Regions from separate parts of the Citrobacter sp. Cm046 genome, predicted to be linked through region 1. Evidence: predicted binding sites of a transcription regulator. Region 1 holds the regulator's gene; each other region holds the start of a gene.

Region 1 (8,215 bases):
TCGCTGGTGGTGGATAAAACGGACATTGATGAAGGCATGCAGCGCTTTGCGCAGGCGGTAGCGAAGGTCGTCGCCTGATTACCCGATAGTGCGCTGCTTTCAGGCCTACAGGAAAACAGCGTTAACCCTTCATGTCTCGCAACCGGCGGCTAAGCCAGATGCCATGATGCGGCCTTTGACGCCATGCTACCGACGAAATGGTGTGCATGGTGTTCAGGTGGCCAAGTATACGTTGCAGATGCTGTTCCAGGGTGCTTAACGGGCCTTGGGACAGCATTTCCGAAGACTCGAGAATATTCACATCGCCGGAACTTCCCGGCCCGTCATACTCCAACCGCTGCTGGCAACGCTGGATAGCAATTTCACAGGATTCCAGATACCGCTGTGCTAAATCCGGCGTCAGCATCGTATGTTCCCTTGCCAGAGTGGTCATCGCGTTAATGTGCTCGACAATAAACTGGCTGTGCGTAACCCACAGTTTCATATCTGCCAGATAGTGTGAGTTAAACCCTGGTTCCTGCATCGCCTGGTTCAGTGAGTTAAACAGAGTGTTATGCGCCTGATTAACCCGCATACGCTGATATGCCAGCGGTGTAGCCTGCGGGTCGTTGCTGAGAATCAGGCGAATGGCTTCCTGATCGGATTCTAGCGCATCGTGGGCGTTCTTACGCAGCAGGCCGCTCTGCCATTGCGGCCACAGCCAGAGTGTGCCGCCAAAGGCGATCAAACAGCCCATCACCGTATCGACAAAGCGCGGTACGATAAACTGCTCCCCATTCAGCGTCAGTAGTTGCAGGGTATACACTGCCGTGACAGTAAAACCTACTGTGGCCCAGCCGTAGTTTTTGCGGATAATCAGGTAGCTCACCAAAGTGATAAGCAACATAGCCGCCAGCGTGAAACCCTCGGGGATATGGAAGTGCAATGTGACGCCAGCGATGATAAGCCCAACGAGAGTACCTGCCGAGCGATGCAGAATACGCACCCGGGTTGCGCCGTAGCCATTTTGCGTGACGAACAATATCGTCATCAGGATCCAGTATGGTTTTGGCAAATGTAAGGCGCTACCCATCAGGCTGGCGATACTTAACATGACGCTGATACGCCCCGCATTACGCAGCGCAGGGGATTTAAACGACAAATAGCTTTTCAGAGCAGGGAGCAACGGCAATCGGCGCTGCTTATCAGCCATCAAATCCCGGGCATAAAGCGGGCGCTGGGTACGCAGAACGCGGGCAATGCGGCTAAAGTGCCAGTAGCAGAACTGTCCAACGGGATTATCCGGATGCTGCCTGGCAATTTTTTCCAGGGTGCCAATCTGCTTTTCCATTGAAAATCGCGTAGGCAAGCGGTGATACAAAATGTCATCTGCCAGCACTCGTAGTCGGGCGGCGACAGTTCGCGCATTCCAGCGAATCACCTGCTCTGCATGGCTGCGTTCGACCAGTTTCTGCACCTCTTCCGGTTGATGCAGGCTGACGGAAATATGCTCCTGTAAATCCAGAGCCTCCTGAAAGGCACGCAGCAGGCGTTTGTACTCATTGTTGTGATGCGCCGACAGCATGTGCATCTGCTGATAACACTGGGTAATGAGATCGACTGCTTTCTGCTGGCGTACCAGCAGCGGAGGCAGCGCTTTTTCAGGATCGATGTGCTGGGTCAGCAGACTGTATTTAGCCTCACAGTAATCGGCCAGTTCGCGGTATAGCAGGCTGAGTGATTCACGTAGCGGCTGCTCGCGCCACAGCCAAAACCAGAACCAGTTGAACAGACCGTACCACAATGTACCCAGCGCATAGATTAACAGTGGCTCCCAGACGGGCATGTTCCCGGCAAGGCTAAGCGTGAAAATTGCAGCAATGAGCGAGGCGGGCAACAATCGTGCATGCAGAGGACTTAACTCTGCAGTTACGCCGAGAATAAGCGTCAGGCCGGTGAGGATCAGCGGTAACGGTATGGTCTGCGCCAGCAGTAGTTGCATGATCAAACTGCATCCGGCAAACAGCGACGCACCAATAATTAAGCGTTTAAAAAAGCGTTTATGTGGGGTGTCAAGACCGGCAATGTTGCAGCAGGCTGGGACGAGGGAGAAAAGCAGCCCCAGATGTAGTTGACCGATGATAAGACCGACACCCACAGGTAAACACAGCACCAGCGTCTGTCGTAGTGCGTAGTTGATCTCGGGGTGATAAATCAGTCTTCGCCACATCAGTGTAAACAAAAATGGCGCATTACTGAGTAACGCGCCATTTTGGCGGAATTAACGTGTGCCGTAAACGACGATGGTTTTACCGTGCGCGGAGATCAGGTTTTGATCTTCCAGCATCTTCAGGATGCGACCAACGGTTTCACGGGAGCAACCCACGATCTGGCCAATTTCCTGACGGGTGATTTTGATCTGCATGCCGTCCGGGTGAGTCATCGCATCAGGTTGTTTCGCCAGGTTCAACAGCGTCTGGGCGATACGGCCTGTCACGTCGAGGAAGGCAAGGTTACCCACTTTCTCGGACGTAACTTGCAGACGACGAGCCATCTGGGAAGACAGACGCATCAGAATATCCGGGTTCACCTGGATTAACTGACGGAATTTTTTGTATGAAATTTCAGCGACTTCACATGCGGTTTTAGCTCGTACCCAGGCGCTACGTTCCTGGCCTTCTTCGAACAGGCCCAGTTCGCCAATAAAATCGCCCTGATTCAGATAAGAGAGGATCATTTCCTTCCCTTCTTCATCTTTGATCAGCACTGCCACTGAGCCTTTAACGATGTAATACAACGTTTCCGCTTTTTCACCCTGGTGAATCAGCGTGCTCTTCGATGGGTACTTATGAATATGGCAATGAGACAAGAACCATTCGAGAGTCGGGTCTGTTTGCGGTTTGCCAAGCACCATGCGCGGTTATCCTCTGTTATAAGCTGTCTCCAGAGCCAGAAAACGACGCTGCCTCTGGGGTTGCAAAAATGTGCTTCCCGCTACCTGGGAAGGGGGCTGCTAAAAAGTGCACTGCAGCCTGTAATGTGATGTCCTCTGCATACATGCAGTACGTCATTGTATTACTGTAGCATCCCGACTGTTTTAGCATAGCTTTCGCCGTGTGTCTCCTGGTGTCTCGCTTCAGCATGACGCAGGTCGCCTTCCGTTGCGAGAATTGTTATGTGCGCGTAATCTGTCAGGAAAATTGAAACATTGGAGTTACGAAATATGCAAGCGCGTGTAAAGTGGGTTGAGGGGTTAACCTTCCTTGGTGAGTCCGCCTCTGGCCACCAAATTCTGATGGACGGTAACTCCGGTGATAAAGCGCCGAGCCCGATGGAAATGGTGTTAATGGCTGCGGGTGGTTGCAGCGCAATTGATGTGGTGTCGATCCTGCAAAAGGGTCGCCAGGATGTGACCAACTGTGAAGTGAAACTCACCTCTGAACGTCGTGAAGAAGCACCGCGTCTTTTTACCCATATCAATCTGCATTTCATTGTCACCGGCCATGACCTGAAAGATGCCTCCGTGTCCCGCGCGGTAGATCTTTCGGCTGAGAAATATTGCTCCGTGGCGTTGATGCTGGAAAAAGCGGTGAATATCACCCATTCCTATGAAGTGATTGCTGCTTCGTAATGCACGCCTGATGGCGTCATACTTATCAGGCCTGCATGATGTAAACCCGTAGGCCGGATAAGGCATCAGCCGCCATCCGGCAACACTTCACTCGATCCTCTTTCCTTCCATCAGTCGTTGCACTAACGGCAGCATGATCAATTCCATTGCCAGCCCCATCTTGCCACCCGGTACGACTAACGTATTGATGTGGGAGATGAATGAACCCTGCAGCATCGCCAGCAACCAGGGATAATCGATCCCTTCCAGGTTGCGGAAATGAATCACCACAAAGCTCTCATCCAGTGACGGAATACTCTTGGCCGCAAAGGGATTGGAGGTGTCGACAGTTGGCACACGCTGGAAGTTAATATGCGTGCGGGAAAACTGTGGAGTGATGTAATTGATGTAGTCGTCCATTGAACGCACGACCGAGTCCATCACCGCTTCACGTGAGTGTCCGCGCTCGCTGGTATCACGGGTCAGTTTCTGAATCCATTCCAGGTTGACGATTGGCACAACGCCAACCAGCAGGTCGACATGTCGCGCCACATTTTGTTGCGGAGTAACGACACCGCCGTGCAGTCCTTCGTAGAACAGAACGTCAGTCGGCTCAGGTAGTGGTTGCCAGGGGGTAAACGTACCTGGAACCTGGTTCCACGGAACGGCTTCGTCGTAAGTGTGCAGATATTTACGCGACTGGCCTTTTCCTGCCTGACCATACTCAATGAAGGTTTGTTCTAACAGGCCGAAGTCATTGGCTTCGGGGCCGAAATAGCTGATATGCCGTCCGGCATCGCGCGCTTTGCGGATCGCCATGTCCATTTCCGGGCGGGTATAGCGATGAAAACTGTCACCTTCCACCTCGGCAGCACGCAGATTTAACTGCGCGAAAATTTTACGAAACGCGAGGCTGGTGGTGGTGGTCCCCGCGCCGCTGGATCCTGTTACCGCAATCACCGGATGTTTGGCAGACATAACAACTCCATAAATAGGTTGGTTTTTTTATTATAGTCAGCCGTCGGCAGCGGATTACTCGTGAAGCTGTTTCCTCGGCATAATGTTGACCGTTTCATGCAGTTCGGACCACACCAGCACGGCTTCACCAGATTGTAGTTGGCGTTTGACGTCGGCGACTTTTTGTTCGAGCGAGCGTTCATGTTCACCATAATCGGTGCCTTCACGCAAGACAAAGCTTTCAATCAGGTTGTCCAGTGCTTCCGGGGAGATATCCTGCCACGGGATCATCATGATGACGCCTCCAGGTATGTTGTCAGCCAGTCTGGGATACGGGACTCCAGCCACATCTCAGGATGGCGCAATGTGCCACCAATAAATCCGACGTGTCCGCCGTGTTCGGTTAACTGATATTCCACCTGCGATGGCAGGTTTTCCGGTTTGGGGATCACATGATGATCCATAAAAGGATCGTCTTTGGCATGAATAATCAGCGTCGGTTTGGCGATCTGATTCAATAACGGCATGGCACTACACTGACGATAATAGTCTATAGCATCGGCAAAACCGTGGATTTTGGCGGTGATGAGATCGTCAAAATCGCGAATGCGGCGCAGGGATTTCAGTTGCGCCAGACTGACCGGCAGTGAGCCTGGATAGGCTTCGAGTTTACGTGAGGCATTGGCTTTTAAAAGATTGAGCAGATAGCGCTGATAGACCCGGGAGAAACCTTTCTCCATATGGTAGCTACAGGCTTCGAGCACGAAAGGTGCGGATACGATAACCGCCGCATCTATCGGAATGTCTCGCCCTTCTTTTGCCAGCAGGCATGCCAGCATATTGCCGCCGAGCGAATAACCTACCGCCGCAGTTGGTACGCGGCCGTATTCACGTTCCAGCCAGTGTAAAAACCAGGTGCCGTCTTCGGTTTCGCCGGAGTGATAAATTCGGTTCAGGCGATTCGGTTCTCCGCTACAGCCGCGAAAGTGCATCACCACACCCAGCCAGCCGCGCTTTTGCGCCGCTTCAATCAGTCCATGAGCATATGGACTATTCAGGCTGCCTTCCAGGCCGTGAAAAACCACCAGACGCGGTTTATGTTTTGCCTGCTGTGGATCTTCACTCCAGGCCAGATCGACAAAGTCGCCATCAGGTAACTCGAGCCGCTGCCAGTGGGCGTCGAACTTCACTTTACGGCGAATCAAACGCGGTAGCATCGTCTGTAGATGGCGATTACGGATCCCGCGCATCGGACGGAATTCTCGTGAATCGTCGGCGGATGGGGTCATTTCTGTAGGAGTGATTTCAACCATAACACCAGAGCAATCAATAAACGGAATGAGCAACTATACCGCGCAGAAGGCCTGCGGGTTAGTCAATATGTAAGTTTACGCTTAGTCAGTCAGTAGGTTACGCGAGAAAAGATGGATATCCACGCCGGGTTTACGCCGCCATAAACGGGCTTTTCGCGTGCCTGTCGCCATACTTTCACCGGTATCTTCAAACATGCCTGATGCTTCAAAGCGGCGGATCAGACTTTTACGCTGAATGGACTGGCCAAGGATTACCTCAGTGGCTTCCTGGAGCTGACCATGAGTAAAGGTATCCGGTAAACAGTAAACGGGCAGTAAAGAATACATCGTTTTTTGCCGTAGCCGATGCAGGGCCGCCTCAATGATTTTCTGGTGGTCAAATGCGAGTGGATAGTCGGCAAGTTTATCAACAGGAACCCAACGGGCATCACTGACGCTGGCAATGTGCGGCTCACAGTCTACCCAGGCGATCAAGGCGAACCAGGTGACGGTCAGGCTCCAGCCGCGCGGATCACGATCTGGTCCGGAAAACGTATCCAGTTGTTCCAACCAGGAAGGAGAAACACCTGTTTTTTCAGTGAGTTTACGCATTGCCGTGGCACGGGTGGAATCATCGTGGGCCATATCAATGAAGCCACCGGGTAATCCCCAGCACCCCTTTTGTGGCTGGTTTGCCCGTTCTACCAGCAACACACACAGCGCCTGTTGATGCAGGGTAAACAACACACTATCCACTGTCACCAAAGGGGAGGGAAAGCGGCGGGCATCATACTGATTCAGATAGTCAGCTTCGGTGGTCATAAGGTACTCACGATGATTTGCAACGCTCACAAGTGTACCAGCCCAACCATGGGGGGCAAGTTTCGTTTTTTCTTGTTACTTATCAGTTGATTATCACCATGGTGAAGATTAATGCATATTATGCTTGCTTTAAATATGTCTTAAGGACATTATTAATTGTGTCTAAGGGACACAATTAAGGAGAGAGCGATGAGCGTAAAATTGACATTAACCCTGGATGAGCAGGTGTACGCAATTGCCAGCGGTGTTTTTCCTGACGGGGCCGCCTGGTTGAAAGTAACCGATGCGTTGCCATCCTCTGCTCGTCTGATGCGCATTCGGGCGATGGCAATGCGTGATATGAACGACTTTATGCTGGTGGCGCAACTAGTGGAAGCGGTTCGCCACCAAACCGATGTACTGGTCAGTCACCTCGAACTCCCCTGGCTGCCATGGGCGCGCCAGGACCGACATATGGTCGCGGGTGACAGCTTTGCGCTGAAAGTCTTTGCCAGTCAGCTCAATACACTGAAGTTTGACAAGGTAAAAGTGCTCGACCCACACAGCGAAGCCGCGGCAGCGGCAATAGATAACTTTGTGGCTATTTCGCAGGAGACCTGTCTGCAACAAAGCGCGACCCTGCAGCGCCAGTTTCAACAAAAAGCGTTGATGCTGGTTGCACCAGATGCCGGATCGTTGAAGAAAATTGATGCTGTCGCCAGAGCGGTAGGTGTCTCTGAATATGCCATTCTGAGCAAAAAACGTGATGTGGCAACTGGCAATCTGACCGGGTTTGCACTGGTTGCGGGGAATGTTAAGGGCAGAGATCTGCTGATTGTTGACGACCTGTGTGATGCCGGTGGCACCTTTATTGGATCAGCTCAGGTTTTACGTGATGCCGGAGCCCGCAGCGTTAGCCTGTATGTCACCCACGGTATCTTTTCTAAGGGTGTTGAGCACTTGTTCGCCAACGGCATCGATGCCATCTACACCACAACCTCTTTAGCTGCATCTGCGCTGGCACATCCGCAGCTTGAACTTATCGATATTGACGCGATTTACCGCGCCTGAGGGAGATAATTATTATGAAAATGAACCCTATTCTGGCCATCGACGGCTACAAAGTTTCTCACCGCGTACAGTATCCGCAAGGAACCAGCCGGGTCTATTCCAACTTTACGCCACGCAGCGATCGCTTTTTTTCGTCACCACTGCCGGATGGCAAGTTGGTGTTCTTCGGTCTGCAGGGATTTCTGCAGTGGTTTCTGATCGACCTGTTTAACGAGGCGTTCTTTGCTCGAGCGCAGGAAGAGGTGGTAAAGGAATACAAGCAGGTAATGGACAGCTATCTTGGAAAAGATGCTGTAGCGGTTGACCACATTCGTGCGCTGCACCAGTTGGGTTATTTGCCACTGCATATCAAGGCGCTGGATGAAGGTAGCAAAGTTCCGATGGCGGTGCCGGTATTAACCATCATCAATACCAAACCTGAGTTTTTCTGGCTGGTGAATTACCTTGAGACTGTGTTGTCGGCGGAACTGTGGAAAGCGTCAACTAACGCTACTATTGCTCACCA
Region 2 (8,215 bases), on a different contig from region 1:
CACCATCGCTATCTACACCACGCACCGTATCCTGGTCGAGGCGTTCAGCTTAACGCTAATCCCCAAACTGAATCACGCCGCATGGCCTGCAAAAGCGGAACTGGCTGTGTTACTCATTTATCCGTTTGCCAGTTTGTTATTGTGCACCCTCGCCGGACTTATAGTGCAAAAGTTTTCGCAGAAAGCCGTGGCCGATCTGCTTTTTTCCCCGCCGACTTTGGCGACCGTCACCCGCTAACCTCACCGTTTTTTGCCCCCATTTGGGGGCGATTCAATTTGCTTATGAGAAACGATCACGGATAATAAAGAACATTGCTTATCAGACGTATATCTAAACGAGATCCTGACAACCGTTATGCCTGAACAACATCGTTATACGCTCCCAGCGAAAGCTGGCGATCAGCGCCAGTTAGGTGAACTTACCGGTGCCGCCTGCGCTACGCTGGTGGCAGAAATCGCCGAGCACCACGCTGGTCCGGTGGTGCTCATCGCGCCGGACATGCAAAATGCCCTGCGCCTGCATGATGAAATTCGTCAGTTCACCGACCAGATGGTGATGAACCTTGCAGACTGGGAAACACTCCCATACGACAGTTTTTCCCCTCATCAGGAAATCATCTCCTCACGGCTCTCTACATTGTATCAACTGCCTTCCATGCAGCGCGGTGTACTGATTGTGCCGGTAAACACTCTGATGCAGCGCGTGTGCCCACACAGCTATCTGCACGGCCATGCACTGGTGATGAAAAAAGGCCAACGCCTGTCGCGCGATGCCCTGCGTGAGCAACTGGACAGCGCAGGTTATCGCCACGTTGACCAGGTCATGGAACACGGCGAATATGCCACACGCGGCGCGTTACTGGACCTGTTTCCGATGGGCAGTGAACTGCCTTACCGCCTTGATTTCTTTGATGATGAAATTGACAGTTTGCGTCTGTTTGATACAGATACTCAACGCACACTGGAAGAAGTCGACGCTATTAACTTATTACCCGCACACGAATTCCCTACGGATAAAACGGCCATCGAGCTGTTCCGTAGCCAGTGGCGCGATACTTTTGAAGTTAAACGCGATGCGGAGCATATTTACCAGCAGGTCAGTAAAGGCACGCTGCCTGCCGGGATCGAATACTGGCAGCCGCTGTTTTTCAGCGAACCGCTGCCGCCGCTTTTCAGCTACTTCCCCGCAAATACGCTGCTGGTGAATACTGGCGATTTAGAGACCAGCGCAGAACGCTTTCAGGTCGATACGCTATCGCGCTTCGAAAACCGGGGCGTCGATCCGATGCGCCCTCTTCTGCCGCCGGAATCATTGTGGTTACGCGTGGATGAGCTGTTCTCTGAGCTTAAACGCTGGCCACGCGTTCAGCTCAAAACTGAGAGCTTGCCGAAAAAAGCTGCAAATACCAACCTGGGATTCAAGAAGCTCCCGGACCTGGCGGTACAAGCGCAGCAAAAAGCACCACTGGATGCGTTACGTAAATTTCTCGAATCATTTGATGGCCCGGTGATTTTCTCGGTTGAAAGTGAAGGACGCCGTGAAGCGCTTGGCGACCTTCTCGCCCGCATCAAGATTGCTCCGAAACGTATTTTACGCCTCGATGAAGCGGTCGATGCCGGTCGCTATCTGATGATTGGCTCAGCGGAACACGGGTTCATCGACAGCAACCGGAATCTGGCGCTGATCTGCGAAAGCGATCTTCTCGGTGAGCGAGTGGCGCGTCGCCGTCAGGACTCGCGCCGCACCATCAATCCGGACACATTAATCCGTAACCTCGCTGAACTGCACCCAGGTCAGCCGGTGGTGCATCTTGAACACGGCGTGGGACGCTATGCCGGTATGACCACCCTGGAAGCCGGCGGTATCACTGGTGAGTATCTGATGCTCACCTACGCCAATGACGCCAAACTGTATGTGCCGGTGTCGTCGTTACATCTTATTAGCCGCTACGCCGGTGGTGCGGAAGAGAATGCGCCACTGCATAAACTTGGCGGCGATGCCTGGTCGCGTGCCCGTCAGAAAGCCGCCGAGAAAGTTCGCGATGTCGCAGCAGAACTGCTGGATATCTACGCCCAACGCGCCGCAAAAGAAGGTTTTGCCTTTAAGCATGATCGTGAACAGTATCAGTTGTTCTGTGACAGCTTCCCGTTTGAGACCACACCGGATCAGGCCCAGGCCATTAACGCTGTACTCAGCGACATGTGTCAGCCACTGGCAATGGACAGACTGGTCTGTGGCGATGTGGGCTTTGGTAAAACCGAAGTGGCGATGCGTGCTGCATTCCTTGCCGTAGAGAACCACAAACAGGTCGCCGTGCTGGTACCGACCACCCTGCTCGCCCAGCAGCACTTTGACAACTTCCGCGATCGCTTTGCCAACTGGCCAGTACGCATTGAGATGCTATCCCGTTTCCGCAGTGCCAAAGAGCAGGCGCAAATTCTCGAACAGGTCGCTGAGGGGAAAATCGATATCCTGATTGGTACTCACAAACTGCTGCAAAGTGATGTGAAGCTAAAAGATTTGGGCCTGCTTATCGTCGATGAAGAGCACCGGTTCGGCGTACGACATAAAGAGCGCATTAAAGCGATGCGCGCTGACGTAGATATTCTGACGCTGACGGCAACACCCATCCCGCGAACCCTCAATATGGCAATGAGCGGCATGCGCGATCTGTCGATTATCGCTACACCTCCTGCCCGTCGCCTGGCGGTTAAAACCTTTGTTCGTGAGTATGACAATCTGGTGGTACGTGAAGCAATCCTGCGTGAGGTTCTGCGCGGTGGTCAGGTCTATTATTTGTTCAACGATGTCGAGAATATCCAGAAAACTGCCGATCGGCTGGCGGAGCTGGTGCCTGAAGCGCGCATTGCCATTGGACACGGACAAATGCGCGAACGGGAACTGGAACGCGTGATGAACGATTTCCATCACCAGCGCTTTAACGTGCTGGTGTGCACCACCATTATTGAAACCGGAATCGACATCCCAACCGCCAACACCATTATTATCGAGCGCGCAGACCATTTTGGGCTGGCACAGTTACACCAGTTACGCGGTCGCGTCGGGCGTTCGCACCACCAGGCTTACGCCTGGCTGTTGACACCGCATCCGAAAGCAATGACGACTGATGCCCAAAAACGCCTTGAAGCTATCGCCTCGCTGGAAGATCTGGGTGCCGGATTTGCGCTGGCAACTCACGACCTCGAAATTCGCGGTGCGGGTGAACTGCTGGGTGAAGACCAGAGTGGCTCAATGGAAACCATCGGCTTCTCGCTGTACATGGAACTACTGGAAAACGCTGTCGATGCTCTGAAAGAAGGCCGGGAACCGTCGCTGGAAGATCTCACCAGTCAGCAAACTGAAGTGGAATTACGGGTACCGTCGCTGCTACCAGATGACTACATTCCCGATGTTAATACACGACTGTCGTTCTATAAACGCATCGCCAGTGCGAAGAACGAAAATGAGCTGGAAGAGATCAAGGTCGAGCTGATCGACCGTTTCGGTCTGCTGCCCGATCCGGCCAGGACATTGCTGGATGTCGCCCGTTTACGCCAGCAGGCACAGAAACTGGGTATCAGAAAGCTCGAGGGAAATGAAAAAGGTGGCACGATTGAGTTTGCAGAGAAAAACCACGTCAACCCGGTCTGGTTGATTGGACTATTGCAAAAACAGCCGCAACATTTCCGTCTGGATGGCCCTACCCGTCTGAAATTCATGCAGGAACTGAGCGAGCGAAAAAAACGCATCGAATGGGTGCGTCAGTTTATGCGCCAGCTTGAAGAGAACGCGGTAGCGTAAACGGCGGGTCGGGTGAGAACAACGCTCACCCGACCCGGTATTTACAAACTCTTTGCACTTCCCTGCACTTCCCGACAGAGCAAACCGCCATAATTCCTGTTTACTTTTACATAACAATAACCACGTAAAAACAATGGATTTATGGTGATGTTAAACAATATATCTATCTCTCGCTGGTTCACATTTGTTACGCTCGCCGCAACCATGGTTTTGGCCCTTCCGGCTCAGGCAAATACCTGGCCGCTACCTCCTCCCGGAAGCAAGGTGGTTGGTAAAAACGCCGTTCACGTTGTCGAAAATAATGGCGGTTCACTGGAAGCTATTGCGAAAAAATACAACGTTGGTTTTTTAGCTCTGCTACAGGCGAATCCTGGCGTTGATCCTTTCGTACCTCGGGCGGGCAGTGTGCTGACTATTCCGTTGCAGACCTTGCTGCCGGATGCACCGCGCGAAGGCATTGTGATTAACCTCGCTGAGCTGCGTCTTTATTACTATCATCCGGGTAAAAATTCGGTGACCGTGTATCCCATTGGCATCGGTCAGTTGGGCGGAGACACACTGACACCAACAATGGTTACCACCATTTCAGATAAACGAGCCAACCCAACCTGGACGCCAACCACTAATATTCGCGCACGTTATAAAGCGCAGGGGATCGACCTACCGGCTGTGGTACCTGCTGGCCCGGACAACCCCATGGGCCACCATGCCATTCGCTTAGCGGCATACGGTGGTGTTTATCTGCTGCATGGCACAAACGCTGATTTTGGTATCGGTATGCGCGTCAGCTCTGGTTGTATTCGCCTGCGCGATGGCGATATTGAGACCTTATTCCGCCAGGTAACTCCTGGAACAAAGGTCAATATCATTAACACGCCAATTAAAGCGTCTGTTGAACCAAACGGTATGCGTCTGGTTGAAGTGCACCAACCGCTGTCGAAAAATATAGATGACGACCCGCAGGTACTGCCGATCGTACTGAATACGTCAATGCAGAACTTTAAAAATGCAGTGCAAACGGACCAGACCGTCATGGAGCATGCGATGGAGCTACGCTCAGGGATGCCGGTCGACGTGACACGCCATCACGACGTTACTCAGCAGACACTGTAAAACACAACCCATGAAAAAACCCCGCTGGACGTTGTTCAGCGGGGTTTTTTATTTAAATCGCAGTGGCATTACGATGGGTTAAAACTTATTTATAAATAACCGCAGTCCCGTGGAGGGTGTTAGGACCGGTAACGGAAGTAATGCGGAACGACTTCGCGCCCATTTCATCCGCTTTCTGTGCCAGTTGATCTTCCAGAGAACCTAAGTTGGTACCTGCATTAGCAGAAATAGTCCCAACTTTCTGTTGGTCTGCAGGCGTTGCCTGAACCTCAACAGCAGCAAAGCTGGCGAATGAAAGTGAACTCAGAACGGTAGCAAGAAGGAGTGTTTGTACGTTTTTCATAATTGTGACCTTTAGCAGATGAATGTGCGTCGCAAAGATTAACTTAACGATCGATAGGTAAATCATAGATGTGATCCAGGTCACACGTCAACAATTTTTTATAATGATCGTTATACAAATCATAAAGGCCTTATCTTTCATGCTAATAGCCATGAATTATTTTTATCGTGAATCTGCTGGAGAGTGTGGTCGAATATTTTTATAATGGTTATTCAACAAACCCAATCAGGTACGACGGCACCATGACAACTGAAACAACGAGTTGTACAAAGAAAAGCCGTGGCCGACCAAAAGTGTTCGACAGGGAAGCCGCGCTTGATAAGGCCATGACACTCTTCTGGCAGCACGGGTATGAAGCGACATCGCTCTCCGATCTCGTGGAAGCAACCGGTGCTAAAGCGCCCACGCTGTATGCGGAATTTACCAATAAAGAAGGATTATTTCGCGCCGTGCTGGACCGCTACATCAGCCGTTTTGCGGCAAAACATGAAGCTCAGCTTTTTTGCGAAGAAAAAAGTCTTGAGTCTGCACTGGAAGACTATTTCACAGCCATAGCCACCTGTTTCACCAGCAAGGACACACCTGCGGGATGTTTTATGATTAATACCTCCGCAACGCTTGCTGCTTCCTCCCGTGACATTGCACACACGGTTAAAACCCGCCACGCTATGCAGGAACAGACGCTTGCCCGGTTTCTTTGCCAACGCCAGGAACATGGTGAAATTCCTGCCCACTGCGATCCGCAGAAACTGGCCGAATTTCTGAACTGTATTTTACAAGGGATGTCGATCAGTGCCCGTGAAGGCGCAACGTTCGAAAAACTGATGCAGATAACACATACTACCTTGCGGCTGTGGCCAGAATTACTCAAAGAGTAATGCTTTACCGTGACAAATTTTCATTTCTAAGATTATCGGGAGTTTATCTCGCTCCCGACCCCCTCTGAATCACCCTACTTTTATCATTGTTTTCATAACCTTAATGCTACATTTTTGTAAAAACAATTGATAATCACAATCAATATCAGCAATATTCGCATTTGTTTTAACATCCATTTCCCAATGTAACTATCGGTTTCTACGCCGCAATAAAAAAAACAGACCGACTCTTTTTTAAAAGGAATGCGAATGAATAAGCGTCTTTGGGTGCTCAATCCAATCTTATTATCTTTAACCCTGCCGGTAATGGCGGCACAGAATGAAGAAGAAAATCTCATCGTCAGCGCCAACCGTAGCCAGCGAACTGTGGCTGAAATGGCGCAAACCACCTGGGTCATTGAAGGCAGCGAGATTGAACAGCAGGTTCAGGGTGGTAAAGAGTTCAAAGATGTGCTGGCTCAGTTAATCCCTGGAATTGACGTCAGCAGTCAGGGACGGACGAACTACGGGATGAACATGCGTGGACGCGCCATCGTTGTGTTGATTGACGGTGTTCGCCTGAACTCCTCCCGTACCGACAGCCGCCAACTGGATTCCATTGACCCCTTTAATATTGCGCATATCGAGGTTATCTCTGGTGCAACGTCGTTGTATGGCGGTGGAAGTACCGGTGGGTTGATCAATATTGTCACCAAAAAAGGCCAGCCAGAACGCGAAGTTGAACTCGAACTGGGAAGCAAAAGCGGCTTCAACAACAGTAACGATCATGACGAACGTGTCGCCGCAGCTGTCAGCGGAGGAACCGATCACGCTTCCGGACGCATGTCCGTCGCTTATCAACGATTTGGCGGCTGGTATGACGGCAACAACGATGCCTTAATGCTGGATAACACTCAAACCGGCCTTCAGCATTCCGATCGTCTCGACATCATGGGCACCGGGACAATAGAGATTGATGACAACCGTCAACTACAACTGGTAACCCAGTACTATAAAAACCAGGGGGATGATGATTACGGATTATATCTGGGCGAGAATATGTCGGCGGTGACGGGAACGGGGAAAGCCTACACCAGCAGCGGTCTGAGTTCCGATCGCATTCCCGGCACGGAGCGTCATCTTATCAGCCTGCAATATTCCGATGCTGACTTCTTCGGCCAGAATTTGGTCAGTCAGGTTTACTACCGTGATGAATCTCTGACATTCTACCCCTTCCCTACACTGAGCAAAGGCAAAGTCACCAGTTTCTCCGCATCACAGCAGGATACCGATCAATTTGGCGCAAAAATTACCCTTAATAGCCAACTGATGGAGAACTGGGAGCTGACATGGGGTATCGATGCGGACCATGAAACCTTCGACTCCAACCAGAAATTCTTTGATCTTGCCTGGTCCCTGCCCTCTGGCGGCATGGATAACCGCACCGCCTATACCACCGGGCGTTATCCTGGTTACAGCATTACCAACTTCGCGCCTTTCCTGCAAAACAGCTATGACATAAACGACATCTTCACGTTAAGTGCCGGCGTTCGCTATCAATGGACCGAAAACCGGGTTGATGATTTTGTCGGCTATGCGCAGCAACAAGGGATTGCTAATGGGCTGGCACACTCTGCAGATGTGATTCCTGGCGGGAAAACTGATTACGATAATTTCCTGTTTAATGCGGGCATTCTTGCACATCTGACTGACCGTCAGCAGACATGGTTTAATTTCTCTCAGGGTGTGGAGCTTCCCGATCCGGGGAAATACTACGAGAACGGTACTTACTCACTTGTCGGTGACCATTATCAACTCCAGCGTAGTGTCAATGTGGCAGATTCTCGGCTGGAAGGCATAAAGGTAAACTCTTTCGAACTGGGTTGGCGCTACACCGGTGATAGCCTGCGCACTCAACTGGCGGCCTACTACTCTACCTCGGATAAGTCGATTGTCATTAACCGCAGCGATATGACCATTAACGTACAACCAGACGATCGCCGGATATATGGCCTCGAAGGTGCCGTGGATTATTTCATTGCTGACACTGACTGGAGCCTGGGAAGTAACTCCAATATCATCAAATCGGAAGTCAAACAG
Region 3 (8,215 bases), on a different contig from region 1:
CTAATACGCGCCAGCTGTTCAAAGTAATCCGGGAAGGTTTTTGCGGTACATTTAGGGTCAAGAATAGTAACTGGCGTATCAGATAACGCCACCAGAGAGAAACACATCGCCATACGGTGATCGTTATAGGTCGCGATGTCCGCGAATGTTAACGATGCTGGCGGTGTAATACGGATAAAATCATGCCCCTCTTCCACTTCAGCACCAACTTTACGTAACTCTGTCGCCATTGCGAACAGACGGTCGGTCTCTTTGACACGCCAGTTGTAGATATTACGTAAGGTCGTCGTACCTTTAGCAAAAAGCGCTGCGGTGGCAATGGTCATTGCCGCATCCGGGATGTGATTCATGTCCATATCAACAGCGTTTAATTCGCCGCGCGTACAGGCTATGAAGTCGTCCCCCCAGGTAATAGTCGCGCCCATTTTTTCCAGCACATCAGCGAAACGAATATCGCCCTGCATACTATTGCGGCCAATCCCAGTGACTTTTACTGTACCGCCTTTAATCGCTCCGGCAGCGAGGAAGTAAGAGGCTGATGACGCATCCCCTTCTACCAGGTAATGACCCGGAGACTGGTACTGCTGCCCCCCCTGCACCACAAAGCGCTGGTAATTCTGGTTCTCAATTTCAATACCAAACGTTTTCATCAAATTCAGTGTGATGTCGATGTAGGGTTTTGACACCAGTTCGCCTTTAATCGCGATCGTCGTATCCTGCGGTGCCAGCGGTGCGGTCATCAATAACGCTGTCAGGAACTGGCTGGAAACACTGCCGTCAACCTCTACCTGCCCGCCAACAAAACCACCGCGCAGACGTAAAGGCGGATAGTTTTCCTGCTCAAGGTATTCAATCTCTGCTCCACCCTGGCGTAGCGCATCTACCAGATGACCAATCGGGCGCTCTTTCATGCGCGGTTCACCCGTCAGCACGATATCATTATTTCCCAGACACAGCGCAGCAGCTAAAGGGCGCATCGCGGTTCCGGCATTGCCGAGGAACAGTTCGACAGCGCCTTCGGCATGTAATGGGCCACCATTGCCAGTAATTTCACAGCGAGTGCGATCGGCTGAAAGGGTATAGCTAATCCCTAACGCGTTCAGAGCATTGAGCATATGGCGAACATCATCGCTGTCCAGCAGGTTTGTCAGGACAGTAGTACCATTCGCTAATGCAGCCAGCAGCAAAGCGCGGTTAGAAACACTTTTGGATCCAGGCAGATTGATGGTGCCATCCACCCGCGCAATGGGTTGTAACGTCAGGGATTCCATGAAACTTAACTCTCAAAAACAGACATAAAAACCCCACAGGCTGGCTGCGGGGATGAAAAGAAACAACAAATTAACCGCGGCGACGCTCGAAATCGATCATGAAATCGGTCAGCGCTTTCACACCTTCAAGCGGCATGGCATTGTAGATAGACGCTCGCATACCGCCGACAACCCGATGTCCTTTCAGCGCATGCAAACCCGCTGCGAACGACTCTTCCAGGAAGAGTTTATCCAGCGAGCTGTCAGCTAACTGGAACGGTACGTTCATGCGTGAGCGGTTAGACTTCGCGACATCATTGCGGTAGAAGTCACTGTTATCAATCACGCTATACAGTAGCTCTGCTTTTTGCTGGTTAATTTTATCCATAGCATTAACACCACCCTGTTCTTTCAGCCATTTAAAGACCAGACCAGAAAGATACCAGGCAAAAGTCGGTGGTGTATTGAACATGGAGTCATTGTCGTTCAGTACGGTGTAGTCAAGGATCGACGGACAGGACACGTGGGCTTTACCCAGTAAATCTTCACGAACGATAACAATCGTCAGCCCTGCCGGACCGATATTCTTCTGTGCACCAGCATAGATAACGCCATAGCGGCTAACATCCAGCGGGCCGGAAAGAATGGTGGAGGATAGATCCGCCGTCACCACCACATTGCTGGCAAACTTCGGCGTTTCATCGATCGCAATGCCATCGATGGTTTCATTCGGACAATAGTGCAGGTACGCCGCGTTATCAGAAAGCTGCCATTCGCTCATTGGCTTGACAGCACGCAGGCCGTCAACGGTAACTTTGGCATCAATAACATTCGGCGTGCAGTACTTTTTCGCTTCTTTAATAGCACTGGCTGCCCAATAACCGGCATCAACGTAATCCGCCGTAGTTTTATTACCCAGAATATTTAATGGGATACCGGCAAACTGCCCACGACCACCACCATGGCAGAACAACACTTTATAGTTGGAGGGGATACTGAGAAGATCGCGAAAATCCTGCTCGGCTTCCTCTGCGACCTGAATAAACTCTTTACCCCGGTGGCTAATTTCCATTACCGACGTGCCAAGACCATTCCAGTCACAAAGATCCTGTTGAGCCAGTTTAAGTACTTCTGCCGGTAGCATTGCCGGACCTGAACTAAAATTGAAGACCTGAGCCATTTCCCCTCACCACGTTGTGTTGTTATCCGATCAACATCCTGTCGTTACGATAATTCCTGTGACAGACATTGGGTATAAGTTATTCCTGTGGATATCGGTTTTATCATTCAGTGACACGCGCCGCAATGGGTAAAAATGACCAGGGTAAAAATGAGCGATGCATCACACAACAGAATCTATCGGATTGACGGAAAAAAACCGAGATTTTCGCTGTCAGGTGACGCGTTTTGCCCGGCTGGCCTTCGACCATTCTGGATTTGCACAGCGCGGACATAATTGATGATCGCCCGCACTCATTTGGATCACTTCACTACAACGTACGCAGGCATAGTCTCCCGCTTCAGGTACAACCTTAAATCGTTGTGTGCAGTGTTTGGGAAGAATGCTTAGTCCGGGTTTGATCTGTTTATCCTCGAAAAAATAGACGCTAATCTGCCCGTTCGTTTCAAGAATCGCCAGCCTGACCTGCCCAAGTTGCTCGACACCATTGAGACGTAGCTCCATAAAGAATTCGAATTCCGTCATATTGGCGTTGTGAAGCTTTGACCATGCCAGTTCGCCATCCTCAACGATGACCACTGGCTTGCCTTCCAGCAAATCCTCCAGCTTTTCGCTATGTGCCATTAACCACATCACTAAACGATAAAGCAGCGCCAGGGTCATAAAAACCACCAGTACCGGAAGCATAGGGACATCGTCATAGAACGCCACATCACCCGCAGCTGAACCCAGCGTCAAAATAATCAGCACTTCAAAAAGTGACATCTGACGAACGCCACGCCGTCCTGTGAGCTTTAAGAAAAGGAAAACTAATATAAAGGTATAGAGGCTACGCAGAGCAACCTCGCCAAGAAAATCCATTGGCACCTTATCAAGAGCCATACGCTGCAAATCAAATGCTTTCATTCTTACGCTCTAAACGTTGTGGACTGTGTGAAAGCATAGCCAATACTTTTATTTACGCCGCAGTGGTAGCGGCGATAGCGCCATTCATTTAAAACCCGTATCATTGCGCGCTTTCCGTACGACAAAAGTGATTTTCATGACGCAAACATTTATCCCCGGCAAAGATGCCGCTCTGGAAGATTCCATCGCCCGCTTCCAGCAAAAATTGCTCGACCTCGGTTTCCATATTGAAGAAGCTTCATGGTTAAACCCCGTTCCTAACGTCTGGTCTGTACATATCCGCGATAAAGAGTGCGCACTGTGCTTCACCAACGGTAAGGGCGCGACGAAAAAAGCAGCGCTGGCTTCCGCGCTGGGTGAATATTTTGAGCGTCTGTCCACTAACTACTTCTTTGCTGATTTCTGGTTGGGTGAAACCATCGCTAACAGTCCGTTCGTGCATTATCCGAACGAAAAATGGTTCCCGTTGACCGAAGACGACAACGTTCCGGAAGGTCTGCTGGATCCGCGTCTGCGCGCATTCTACGATCCAGAAAATGAACTGACCGGAAGCATGCTTATCGATCTGCAGTCAGGCAATGAAGAACGCGGTGTCTGCGGCCTGCCGTTTACCCGCCAGTCTGATAACCAGACCGTCTATATTCCGATGAACATTATCGGCAACCTGTACGTATCTAACGGGATGTCCGCCGGTAACACGCCTAATGAAGCGCGCGTTCAGGGTTTGTCTGAGGTCTTTGAACGTTATGTGAAGAATCGTATTATCGCGGAAAGCATCAGCCTGCCGGAAATTCCTGCCGACGTGCTGGCGCGCTATCCGGCGGTTGTCGAGTCCATCGCCAAACTGGAAGCGGAAGGTTTCCCGATTTTCGCGTATGACGGCTCTCTGGGCGGCAAATACCCAGTAATCTGCGTGGTTTTGTTTAACCCTGCCAATGGCACCTGCTTTGCTTCATTCGGCGCACATCCTGATTTTGGCGTGGCACTGGAACGTACAGTCACCGAACTGTTACAAGGCCGTGGTCTGAAAGATCTCGATGTGTTCACTCCGCCGACCTTCGACGACGAAGAAGTCGCTGAACACACCAACCTCGAAACTCATTTCATCGATTCCAGCGGCTTGATCTCCTGGGATCTGTTCAAACAGGATGCTGATTATCCGTTCGTCGACTGGAATTTCTCCGGAACCACGGAACAGGAGTTCGCCACCCTGATGGCTATCTTCAACACTGAAGATAAAGAAGTGTATATCGCCGACTACGAACACCTGGGCGTGTACGCTTGCCGCATTATCGTTCCCGGTATGTCTGACATCTATCCGGCTGAAGATTTGTGGTTAGCGAACAACGGTATGGGCGCGCATTTGCGTGAGACAATCCTTTCTCTGCCGGGCAGTGAATGGGATAAAGAAGACTATCTCAATCTGCTCGAACAACTGGATGAAGAAGGTTTTGACGACTTTACTCGCGTGCGTGAACTGCTGGGCCTGGCGACTGGTCCGGACAACGGTTGGTCTACCCTGCGCATTGGCGAGTTAAAAGTCATGCTGGCTCTGGCTGGTGGCGACCTGGAGCAGGCATTGATTTGGACGGAATGGACGATGGAATTTAACGCCTCTGTCTTTAGCGCCGAACGTGCAAACTATTACCGTTGTCTGCAAACGCTGTTGCTGCTGTCGCAAGAAGAAGATCGGCAACCGCTGCAATATCTGAATGCCTTTGTTCGCATGTACGGTGCTGATGCCGTTGAAGCGGCAAGTGCGGCATTGAGCGGAGAAGCGCCTTTCTATGGCCTCCAGCCCGTTGACAACGATCTGCAAGCGTTTCCAGCACATCAGTCTTTGCTGAAAGCCTACGAAAAATTGCAGCGTGCTAAAGCAGCACACTGGTCAAAATAGTGGCAAACAGCCTACTCTGAGTAGGCTTCAACAATTGACTACGCTATATTACGGGGCGCTTTTAGTGCCCCATTTTTTTATTTTTGCGTAATCAAAAATAAATGTAAAAGCAAGGTTAAATATTAGTAGTTGATATTAAAAAAATTAACTTAGTAATGTTACCTTTTATTGCAATTACTCCATTTTAATTAACTGCTCAACAGGGGGCAAAAGGAAAAAATTCAACTCACTTTATAATTTTTAAAATTTATTTTTACTTGGATAATCAAAAAGTTACACCGTAATTGCATAAAAACCATGCGTCTTACGGGCCTATAAGCCAGGCGAGATATGATCTATATCAAATTCTCATCTATAATGCTTTGTTAGTATCTCGTCGCCGACTTAATAAAGAGAGAGTTAGTGTGAAAGCTGACAACCCTTTTGATCTTATTCTACCTGCTGCAATGGCCAAAGTTGCCGAAGAAGCAGGCGTCTATAAAGCAACGAAACATCCGCTTAAGACGTTCTATCTGGCAATTACTGCCGGTGTATTCATTTCAATTGCCTTTGTTTTCTATATCACCGCCACCACCGGCACCGGAACAATGCCTTTCGGTATGGCAAAATTGGTGGGTGGTATCTGCTTTTCCCTGGGGTTGATCCTGTGTGTTGTCTGCGGTGCAGACCTCTTCACCTCAACGGTACTGATTGTCGTCGCTAAGGCGAGTGGTCGTATTACCTGGGGCCAACTGGCAAAGAACTGGCTTAACGTATATGTCGGCAACCTGATTGGCGCCCTCATCTTCGTGTTACTGATGTGGCTTTCTGGCGAGTACATGACCGCCAATGGCGCATGGGGGCTTAACGTTCTACAAACAGCCGATCACAAAGTGCACCATACTTTTGTTGAGGCTGTTAGCCTTGGCATTCTGGCTAACCTGATGGTATGTCTGGCCGTATGGATGAGCTACTCAGGTCGCAGCCTGATGGACAAAGCGTTTATCATGGTATTACCGGTCGCAATGTTTGTTGCCAGCGGTTTTGAGCACAGTATCGCAAACATGTTTATGATCCCTATGGGTATCGTAATACGCGATTTCGCCACCCCGGAATTCTGGACCGCAGTCGGTTCCTCTCCGGAGAATTTTTCTCACCTGACCGTGATGAATTTCATCACCGATAACCTGATTCCGGTTACGATCGGTAACATTATCGGCGGCGGTTTGTTGGTCGGGTTGACATACTGGGTCATTTACCTGCGTGGTAACGATCATCATTAATTTGTTGATGTTCATTACACGCAGTAAATAAAAAATCCACTTAAGAAGGTAGGTGTTACATGTCCGAGCTTAATGAAAAGTTAGCCACAGCCTGGGAAGGTTTTACCAAAGGTGATTGGCAGAATGAAGTAAACGTCCGTGACTTCATTCAGAAAAACTACACTCCGTACGAGGGTGACGAGTCCTTCCTGGCTGGCGCGACTGAAGCGACCACCGCACTGTGGGACAGCGTGATGGAAGGCGTTAAACAGGAAAACCGCACTCACGCGCCTGTTGACTTTGACACCTCCGTTGCTTCTACCATCACTTCTCACGACGCTGGTTACATCAACAAAGCGCTCGAGAAAATTGTTGGTCTGCAGACTGAAGCTCCGCTGAAACGTGCAATTATCCCGTTTGGCGGCATCAAAATGGTTGAAGGTTCCTGCAAAGCGTACAATCGCGAACTGGACCCGATGCTGAAAAAAATCTTCACCGAATACCGCAAAACCCACAACCAGGGTGTATTCGATGTTTATACCAAAGACATTCTGAACTGCCGTAAATCCGGTGTTCTGACTGGTCTGCCAGATGCGTATGGCCGTGGTCGTATCATCGGTGACTACCGTCGCGTTGCGCTGTACGGTATCGACTACCTGATGAAAGACAAATACGCTCAGTTCGTTTCTCTGCAATCCGATCTGGAAAATGGCGTAAACCTGGAAGCGACTATCCGTCTGCGTGAAGAAATCGCTGAACAGCACCGCGCGCTGGGTCAGATCAAAGAAATGGCTGCTAAATATGGCTGCGATATCTCTGGTCCGGCTACCAACGCTCAGGAAGCTATCCAGTGGACCTACTTCGGCTACCTGGCCGCTGTTAAGTCTCAGAACGGTGCAGCAATGTCCTTCGGTCGTGTATCCACCTTCCTGGATGCATACATCGAACGCGATATCAAAGCAGGCAAAATCACCGAGCAAGACGCTCAGGAAATGATTGACCACCTGGTCATGAAACTGCGTATGGTTCGCTTCCTGCGTACCCCTGAATATGATGAACTGTTCTCCGGTGACCCGATTTGGGCAACTGAATCTATCGGTGGTATGGGCGTTGACGGCCGTACTCTGGTTACCAAAAACAGCTTCCGCTTCCTGAACACCCTGTACACCATGGGTCCTTCTCCGGAGCCGAACATCACCGTTCTGTGGTCTGAAAAACTGCCTCTGAACTTCAAGAAATTCGCCGCTAAAGTGTCCATCGATACCTCCTCTCTGCAGTACGAGAACGATGACCTGATGCGTCCGGACTTCAACAACGACGATTACGCTATCGCTTGCTGCGTAAGCCCAATGGTTGTTGGTAAACAAATGCAGTTCTTCGGTGCGCGTGCAAACCTGGCGAAAACCATGCTGTACGCAATCAACGGCGGCGTTGATGAAAAACTGAAAATGCAGGTTGGTCCTAAGTCTGAGCCGATCAAAGGCGACGTCCTGAACTTCGACGAAGTTATGGAGCGCATGGATCACTTCATGGACTGGCTGGCAAAACAGTACGTCACCGCACTGAACGTTATCCACTACATGCACGATAAGTACAGCTACGAAGCCTCTCTGATGGCGCTGCACGACCGTGACGTTATCCGCACCATGGCGTGTGGTATCGCTGGTCTGTCCGTTGCTGCAGACTCCCTGTCTGCAATCAAATATGCGAAAGTTAAACCGATTCGTGACGAAGACGGCCT
Region 4 (8,215 bases), on a different contig from region 1:
ATATCGAATCGGCAAATATACTCATTAGTATACTCACAAGCTTGTTGATGTGGATTGAGTTAGGTTGACTTCAGTTGAGGAGAAAATCGTGGAAAGCCTTGTGTGGCACGGATTTTGGGCATAAAAAAGACGTCAATTGACGTCTATTTATATACTTTTGGTGCCGAAGGCCGGACTCGAACCGGCACGTATTTCTACGGTTGATTTTGAATCAACTGCGTCTACCGATTTCGCCACTCCGGCACGGAAGGGATGCGGAAAACGTTGTGGATTATACCTGTCATGCGCCACCATGCAAGCTCCAGCGTGTACCTTGCGCGCTAAGTGTTGAAAATTTCAGCATTACGTTACGCGCCTGCAATCACCATCACAGTTTATCCCCCGCAACAACCACCTTAATCCCCCCTTCTGCGAAGCGCCCCGTTACCCCATGCTCTACACTTCCAGTTCAACACCACATGAGGGGAACATGATGTCGATGATAAAAAGCTACGCCGCAAAAGCGGCGGGCAGCGAACTCGAACTCTACGAATATGATGCGGGTGAGTTAAAGCCGGAAGATGTCGAGGTGCAGGTCGACTACTGCGGTATCTGCCATTCCGATTTGTCGATGATCGACAACGAATGGGAATTCTCTCAGTATCCGCTGGTTGCCGGACATGAGGTCATTGGTCGCGTGGCCGCGCTCGGCAGTGCGGCGCAGGATAAAGGGCTGAAGATCGGTCAACGCGTTGGTATTGGCTGGACGGCACGTAGCTGCGGGCACTGCGATGCCTGTATCAGCGGCAATCAGATTAACTGTCTGGAAGGTTCTGTTCCCACCATTCTCAATCGCGGTGGCTTTGCCGAGAAGCTGCGTGCCGACTGGCAATGGGTGATCCCGCTGCCGGAGAGCATCGATATTGCGGCTGCGGGACCTCTGTTGTGCGGCGGCATCACGGTATTCAAACCGCTGCTGATGCATCACATTACAGCGACCAGCCGCGTCGGGGTGATCGGTATCGGCGGTCTGGGGCATATCGCTATTAAGTTGCTGCACGCGATGGGTTGTGAAGTGACGGCGTTCAGTTCAAACCCGGCGAAAGAGCAGGAAGTGTTGGCGATGGGAGCGGATAAAGTGGTCAACAGCCGTGACCCGCAGGCATTAAAAGCGCTGGCGGGCCAGTTCGATCTGATTATCAATACGGTTAACGTCGATCTCGACTGGCAACCCTATTTTGAAGCGCTGGCTTACGGCGGTAACTTCCATACCGTCGGTGCCGTGCTGAAGCCGCTGCCGGTTCCGGCGTTCACTTTAATTGCCGGCGATCGCAGTATCTCCGGTTCAGCGACCGGCACACCTTTTGAGCTGCGCAAGCTGATGAAGTTTGCTGGGCGCAGTAAAGTATCTCCAACCACCGAGCTGTACCCGATGTCGCAAATTAATGAAGCTATCCAGCACGTGCGTGACGGCAAAGCCCGCTACCGCGTAGTGCTAAAAGCCGACTTCTGATGCAGTGGCTCAGTCCCATCCGGGGCTGAGCTTATTGCCCGTTACGAAACGCGAGTACCGCCTGGCGGCACTGTTCCGTCACATGTTCGATGTCGTGGTTCACGTCAATACGGGCAATATCGTGTTCATCATCCTGCGGGCATTCCAGCGCATCAAACTGACTTTTCAGCAAACCCACTGGCATAAAATGTCCTGCCCGACGCTGCATGCGCGCCAGAATGGTCTCGTAATCGCCGTCCAGCCACAGGAAATGCACATTAGGACTACCCTGGCGCAATATATCGCGATACTGTTTTTTTAATGACGAGCAGACAATAAATCCGGTCTCATTTTTTTTATACAGGCTGTATGAGGCGTCATTTAATCGCGCTAACCAGGGGAGTCGGTCTTCATCGGTTAGCGGAATGCCTTCAGACATTTTATCAATATTTTTAGCTGGATGGAGATCATCACCATCAATGAATTTAGCCGATAATACAGCGGCAATCTTGCTGCCAATTAATGATTTACCGCTACCCGAAACGCCCATCAAAATATAACTTTCCCCGGCCATCAAAAAAAACTCCAGATTCCTGTTTCCATGCCGCGATACTACGCTTCCCACATTAGGAATTTCACGCTTTTTTAGCGCTGCTGCTGAGAATTACAAGGCGTATCACGTTATGCGTAACATTGTAGTGTAACAATTTTCCAGCGTGATCTATGTCACAAATAATAACAAATAAAACCGTTTAAATGCTGCCGAGGTTACTACCTGACCAGTGAGGCATTTATGCAAGTCAAAACACAATCCTGCGTTGTCGCGGGTAAGAAAACTGTTGCCATTACAGACCAAAATATTGAATGGAATAATAAAGGAACATTGGTACAAATTACCCGAGGTGGTATTTGCGGTTCCGATTTACATTATTATCAGGAAGGTAAAGTTGGTAACTTTACCGTAAAAGCGCCGATGATTTTAGGCCATGAAGTCATTGGTAAAGTTGTCCATAGTGATTCAAAAGAATTACATGAAGGTCAGTCGATTGCTATTAATCCGTCTAAGCCTTGTGGTCACTGTAAATACTGTTTGCAGCATGAAGAAAACCAGTGCACGGAAATGCGCTTTTTTGGCAGCGCCATGTATTTTCCCCACGTTGACGGCGGCTTTACTCAGTTTAAAACCGTCGATACTGCGCAATGTATTCCCTACCCGCAGCAGGCAGATGAAAAAGTGATGGCCTTTGCCGAACCGCTGGCGGTGGCGATCCACGCCGCACATGAAGCGGGCGATCTGCAGGGCAAGCGCGTATTTATTTCCGGTGTTGGCCCTATCGGCTGTCTGATCGTCAGCGCGGTGAAAACGCTTGGCGCGGCAGAGATTGTTTGTGCTGACATTAGTCCGCGTTCACTCACGCTGGCACAGCAGATGGGAGCGGATACGCTCATTAATCCGCAGCAGGACTCTCTCGACGAATGGAAAAAAGAGAAAGGCTATTTCGACGTCAGTTTCGAAGTCTCCGGGCATCCCTCCTCGATTACCACCTGCCTGGAAGTCACCCGCGCGAAAGGTGTGATGGTACAGGTTGGCATGGGCGGCGCCGTGCCGGAGTTCCCGATGATGATGCTGATCGGCAAAGAAATCTCTCTCAAAGGCTCCTTCCGCTTTACCACTGAATTCAACACGGCGGTGTCGTGGTTGGCGAATAACGTTATCGATCCGCTGCCATTACTGAGCGCCGAATATCCGTTTACCGACCTCGAACAAGCGCTGATTTTCGCCGGGGATAAAACCCAGGCGGCAAAAGTCCAGCTCGTATTCGAAGACAGACAATAAGGAATAGCATAATGAACGATCTTTTTTCACTGGACGGCAAAAATATTCTGATCACCGGTTCGGCTCAGGGAATTGGTTATTTACTGGCGACTGGGCTCGGTAAATATGGCGCGCAGATTATCGTCAATGATATTACGCCAGAACGCGCAGAAGCCGCTGTTACGAAACTGCAGCAGGAAGGTATTCGCGCCGTTGCTGCACCTTTTAATGTTACGCATAAACAGGATATTGATGCTGCCATCGAACATATCGAAAAAGATATTGGTCCGATCGACGTACTGGTGAATAACGCCGGTATCCAGCGCCGCCATCCGTTCACCGAGTTCCCGGAGCAGGACTGGAACGACGTCATTGCCGTTAACCAGACGGCGGTATTCCTGGTATCACAAGCGGTGACCCGTCGCATGGTTGAACGCCAGGCCGGGAAAGTCATCAATATCTGCTCCATGCAGAGCGAACTGGGGCGTGACACCATTACGCCGTATGCCGCATCGAAAGGCGCGGTGAAAATGCTCACCCGCGGGATGTGCGTTGAGCTGGCGCGCCACAATATTCAGGTGAACGGTATCGCGCCTGGCTACTTCAAAACCGAAATGACCAAAGCGTTGGTCGAGGACGAAGCCTTCACCTCCTGGCTGTGCAAACGTACGCCAGCCGCACGCTGGGGCGATCCGCAGGAGCTGATTGGCGCAGCGGTATTCCTTTCTTCCAAAGCGTCAGATTTTGTTAACGGACACCTGTTGTTTGTCGATGGCGGCATGCTGGTCGCCGTCTGATACAACACAACGCAACATCACGCAGCGCCCAGGCGCTGCATTTTTGGCCCCCCCTAAATAATTCGAGTTGCAGGACGGCGGCAAGTGAATGAACCCGATGAGCTTACTTGAGTAAGTGATTCGGGTGAGTGAGCGCAGCCCACATACCTGCAACTTGAAGTATGACGGGTGTATAAGAGAAACGATTATGCCATTAATAATAATTGCGGCAGGCGTCGCGCTGCTTCTGGTCCTGATGATTGGCTTTAAAGTTAACGGCTTTATTGCCCTTGTACTGGTTGCGGCTGTCGTCGGTTTTGCCGAAGGGATGGATGCACAGGCCGTTCTGCACTCAATACAAAACGGCATCGGCGGGACGCTTGGCGGACTGGCGATGATCCTGGGTTTCGGCGCAATGCTCGGGAAGCTAATTTCCGATACTGGTGCGGCCCAACGCATCGCCACCACGCTGATTAGTACGTTCGGGAAAAAGCGCGTGCAGTGGGCGCTGGTAATCACCGGGCTGGTCGTCGGTCTGGCGATGTTCTTCGAAGTCGGTTTTGTTCTGCTGCTACCGCTGGTATTTACAGTGGTTGCCTCATCTGGCCTGCCGCTGCTGTATGTCGGCGTGCCAATGGTTGCCGCCCTTTCTGTTACTCACTGTTTTCTGCCGCCGCATCCGGGACCAACGGCGATCGCCACGATTTTCGAGGCGAACCTGGGGACCACGTTGCTGTACGGATTTATCATTACTATCCCGACGGTGATTGTCGCCGGACCACTGTTTTCCAAGCTGCTGACCCGTTTTGAGAAAGCGCCACCGGAAGGTTTATTCAACCCACATTTGTTCACCGAAGAAGAAATGCCATCATTCTGGAACAGTATCTTTGCGGCGGTTATCCCGGTAATACTGATGGCAGTAGCGGCGGTATGCGAAATTACGCTGCCAAAAACCAACAGCGTACGGGTGTTTTTTGAGTTTATCGGTAACCCTGCGGTCGCGTTGTTTATCGCCATCGTGCTCGCTATTTTTACCCTTGGTCGACGTAACGGACGTACGATTGAGCAAATTATGGATATCATTGGCGACTCTATCGGCGCGATTGCGATGATTGTGTTTATCATCGCCGGTGGTGGTGCGTTTAAGCAGGTTCTGGTGGACAGCGGCGTGGGGCAGTATATCTCACACCTGATGACAGGCACCTCGCTCTCTCCGCTACTGATGTGCTGGACGGTAGCCGCCTTGCTGCGCATCGCGCTCGGTTCAGCGACCGTTGCCGCTATTACTACTGCGGGTGTGGTGCTGCCGATTATTAACGTCACCCATGCTGACCCGGCGCTGATGGTGCTGGCAACTGGCGCGGGCAGCGTGATTGCCTCACACGTTAACGATCCGGGATTCTGGTTGTTTAAAGGCTATTTTAATCTCAGCGTCGGGGAAACGTTACGTACCTGGACGGTAATGGAAACGCTGATTTCCATTATGGGACTGCTGGGGGTTCTGGCGCTGAACGCCATCCTGCATTAATACGGTATTTACCGGGGAGCGAAAGTCAGTGCTCCCCGGCACTGGAGAGAAAATGAGGAACCACAGAATTTCTTTGCAAGACATCGCCACCCTGGCGGGTGTGACCAAAATGACAGTGAGCCGCTACATCCGTTCGCCGAAAAAGGTCGCAAAGGAAACCGGTGAACGTATCGCGCAGATTATGGAGGAGATTAATTACATCCCTAACCGTGCGCCCGCAATGCTATTGAATGCGCAAAGCTATACGCTCGGTGTGCTGATCCCCTCTTTTCAAAACCAACTGTTCGCCGACATCCTTGCAGGTATTGAATCGGTGACCTCGGACCATAACTATCAGACGTTGATCGCTAACTACAATTACGACCGGGAATCCGAAGAAGAGTCAGTGATTAACCTGCTCTCGTACAATATCGACGGTATTATTCTTTCCGAGAAATATCACACTCTGCGCACCGTGAAGTTTCTGCGATCAGCCACCATTCCGGTGGTTGAGCTGATGGATATTCAGGGCGATCGCCTGGATATGGAAGTGGGCTTTGATAACCGTCAGGCGGCGTTTGATATGGTCAGCACCATGCTGGATAAACGCCAGCGCCACAAAATTCTCTATCTGGGGTCGAAAGATGATATCCGCGATGAGCAGCGCTACCGCGGTTACTGCGATGCCATGACGCGTCGTGGACTGGAGCCGCTGCGCGTCAATCCGCGCGCGATTTCATCCATCCACCTGGGAACACAAATGATGCGTGATGCCCTCACGGCACACCCTGACGTAGACGGCGTTTTTTGTACCAATGACGATATTGCGATGGGTGCGTTGCTGTTGTGTCGCGAACACAACCTTGCCGTACCGGAGCAGATCTCCATTGCCGGGTTCCACGGACTGGAAATGGGCAGGCAGATGATCCCAAGCCTCGCCAGCGTCATTACTCCGCGTTTTGACATTGGGCGCATGGCGGCGCAAATGTTACTGAGCAAAATCAAGAACAACGACCATAACCACAACACGGTTGATTTGGGGTATCAGATTTATCACGGCAATACGCTTTAAGTCATTTTCTCTCCCTGTCGCATACTTTCTTTCATTCACATTGCCTATACTCCAGGCAGGATAAATGGAGGAAATCTTAATGAGCACACCCCTGTTAATTGCCCGCACACCGGACACCGAACTGTTTTTACTGCCAGGCATGGCCAACCGTCACGGGCTGATTACCGGCGCAACCGGGACCGGCAAAACCGTCACGTTACAAAAGCTTGCCGAATCGCTGTCTGAGATTGGTGTGCCGGTATTTATGGCTGATGTGAAAGGTGACTTAACCGGTGTGGCACAGGAAGGACAAGCGTCAGAAAAACTGCTCGCTCGCCTGAAAAATATCGGTATTACCGACTGGCAGCCACATGCCAATCCGGTAACGGTATGGGATATCTTTGGCGAGAAAGGTCACCCCGTTCGCGCCACTGTTTCTGATCTCGGGCCACTGCTTCTTGCCCGGCTGCTGAACCTGAACGACGTACAGTCTGGCGTATTAGATATTATCTTCCGCATTGCTGATGATCAGGGGCTGCTCCTGCTCGATTTCAAAGATCTGCGGGCGATTACCCAGTACATCGGCGATAACGCCAAATCCTTCCAGAATCAGTATGGCAACATCAGCAGCGCCTCGGTGGGGGCTATCCAGCGCGGATTACTGTCGCTGGAGCAACAGGGCGCAGCGCATTTCTTTGGCGAGCCGATGCTGGAGATTAAAGACTGGATGCGCACCGACACCAGTGGTAAAGGGATGATCAACATCCTCAGCGCCGAAAAGCTCTACCAGATGCCCAAACTGTATGCTGCCAGCCTGCTATGGATGCTCTCCGAGCTGTACGAACAATTACCGGAAGCGGGCGATCTGGAGAAACCGAAGCTGGTATTCTTCTTCGACGAGGCCCATCTGTTGTTCAATGACGCTCCGCAGGTGCTATTGGATAAAATCGAGCAGGTGATTCGTCTAATCCGCTCAAAAGGTGTCGGCGTGTGGTTTGTTTCGCAAAACCCGTCTGATATTCCTGACAACGTACTCGGCCAATTGGGCAACCGTGTGCAGCACGCCCTGCGCGCGTTCACGCCCAAAGATCAGAAAGCGGTGAAAGCGGCAGCGCAAACCATGCGCGCCAATCCGGCATTTGATACCGAAAAAGCCATTCAGGAGTTGGGCACCGGCGAAGCGCTGGTTTCATTTCTCGACGCCAAAGGCAGTCCCTCAGTGGTTGAACGGGCAATGGTGATTGCACCGTGTTCGCGGATGGGTCCGGTGACGGACGATGAACGTAACGGGTTAATTAATCACTCTTCTCTGTACGGCAAATATGAAGAAGAGGTCGATCGTGAATCCGCCTATGAACGCTTACAGAAAGGGGTTCAGGCCAGTACCGAACAGCAAAATACCCCCCCAGCCAACGGCAAAGCAGTCGAGGTGGACGACGGTATTCTTGGCGGGCTAAAGGATATCCTGTTTGGCAGCACCGGACCACGCGGAGGCAAGCGCGATGGTGTGGTACAAAGCGTGGCGAAAAGCGCGGCGCGTCAGGTCACTAACCAGATAATCCGTGGCATGTTAGGAAGTTTAATGGGCGGCAGA

Evidence for each region. The regulator CRP, encoded in region 1, controls carbon source genes, mostly activating them, when cyclic AMP is high. The targets are predictions, from matches to a motif close to ATGTGANNNNNNTCACAT.
Region 2: bhsA (multiple stress resistance protein BhsA) is a predicted target of CRP. The motif match lies at 5,327-5,344, and genes of this name have one in related genera.
Region 3: focA (formate transporter FocA) is a predicted target of CRP. The motif match lies at 5,562-5,579, and genes of this name have one in related genera.
Region 4: idnD (L-idonate 5-dehydrogenase) is a predicted target of CRP. The motif match lies at 2,186-2,203, and genes of this name have one in related genera.

The regions. Positions count from the first base shown of each region.
Region 1 is NZ_JAOWGP010000026.1:14,189-22,403, reverse strand. Features, by position in the region: gene argD (bifunctional acetylornithine/succinyldiaminopimelate transaminase) at 1-78, shown strand, start outside; gene OGX98_RS01010 (YccS/YhfK family putative transporter) at 122-2,209, opposite strand; gene crp (cAMP-activated global transcriptional regulator CRP) at 2,261-2,893, opposite strand; gene OGX98_RS01000 (OsmC family protein) at 3,203-3,610, shown strand; gene OGX98_RS00995 (phosphoribulokinase) at 3,698-4,567, opposite strand; gene OGX98_RS00990 (YheU family protein) at 4,622-4,840, opposite strand; partial or broken gene OGX98_RS00985 (hydrolase) at 4,837-5,905, opposite strand; gene OGX98_RS00980 (NUDIX hydrolase) at 5,941-6,660, opposite strand; gene prs (ribose-phosphate diphosphokinase) at 6,850-7,710, shown strand; gene OGX98_RS00970 (nicotinate phosphoribosyltransferase) at 7,725-8,215, shown strand, end outside.
Region 2 is NZ_JAOWGP010000037.1:258,269-266,483, forward strand. Features, by position in the region: gene OGX98_RS10000 (acyltransferase family protein) at 1-238, shown strand, start outside; gene mfd (transcription-repair coupling factor) at 356-3,802, shown strand; gene ldtC (L,D-transpeptidase LdtC) at 3,950-4,915, shown strand; gene bhsA (multiple stress resistance protein BhsA) at 5,001-5,258, opposite strand; gene comR (TetR family copper-responsive transcriptional repressor ComR) at 5,501-6,136, shown strand; gene OGX98_RS10025 (TonB-dependent siderophore receptor) at 6,386-8,215, shown strand, end outside.
Region 3 is NZ_JAOWGP010000034.1:167,352-175,566, reverse strand. Features, by position in the region: gene aroA (3-phosphoshikimate 1-carboxyvinyltransferase) at 1-1,271, opposite strand, end outside; gene serC (3-phosphoserine/phosphohydroxythreonine transaminase) at 1,342-2,430, opposite strand; gene OGX98_RS05640 (DUF421 domain-containing protein) at 2,644-3,336, opposite strand; gene ycaO (30S ribosomal protein S12 methylthiotransferase accessory factor YcaO) at 3,473-5,233, shown strand; gene focA (formate transporter FocA) at 5,638-6,495, shown strand; gene pflB (formate C-acetyltransferase) at 6,555-8,215, shown strand, end outside.
Region 4 is NZ_JAOWGP010000046.1:222,603-230,817, reverse strand. Features, by position in the region: tRNA gene OGX98_RS22355 (tRNA-Leu) at 159-243, opposite strand; gene ahr (NADPH-dependent aldehyde reductase Ahr) at 473-1,492, shown strand; gene idnK (gluconokinase) at 1,524-2,045, opposite strand; gene idnD (L-idonate 5-dehydrogenase) at 2,265-3,308, shown strand; gene idnO (gluconate 5-dehydrogenase) at 3,320-4,084, shown strand; gene idnT (gnt-II system L-idonate transporter) at 4,272-5,591, shown strand; gene idnR (DNA-binding transcriptional regulator IdnR) at 5,644-6,642, shown strand; gene OGX98_RS22320 (helicase HerA-like C-terminal domain-containing protein) at 6,722-8,215, shown strand, end outside.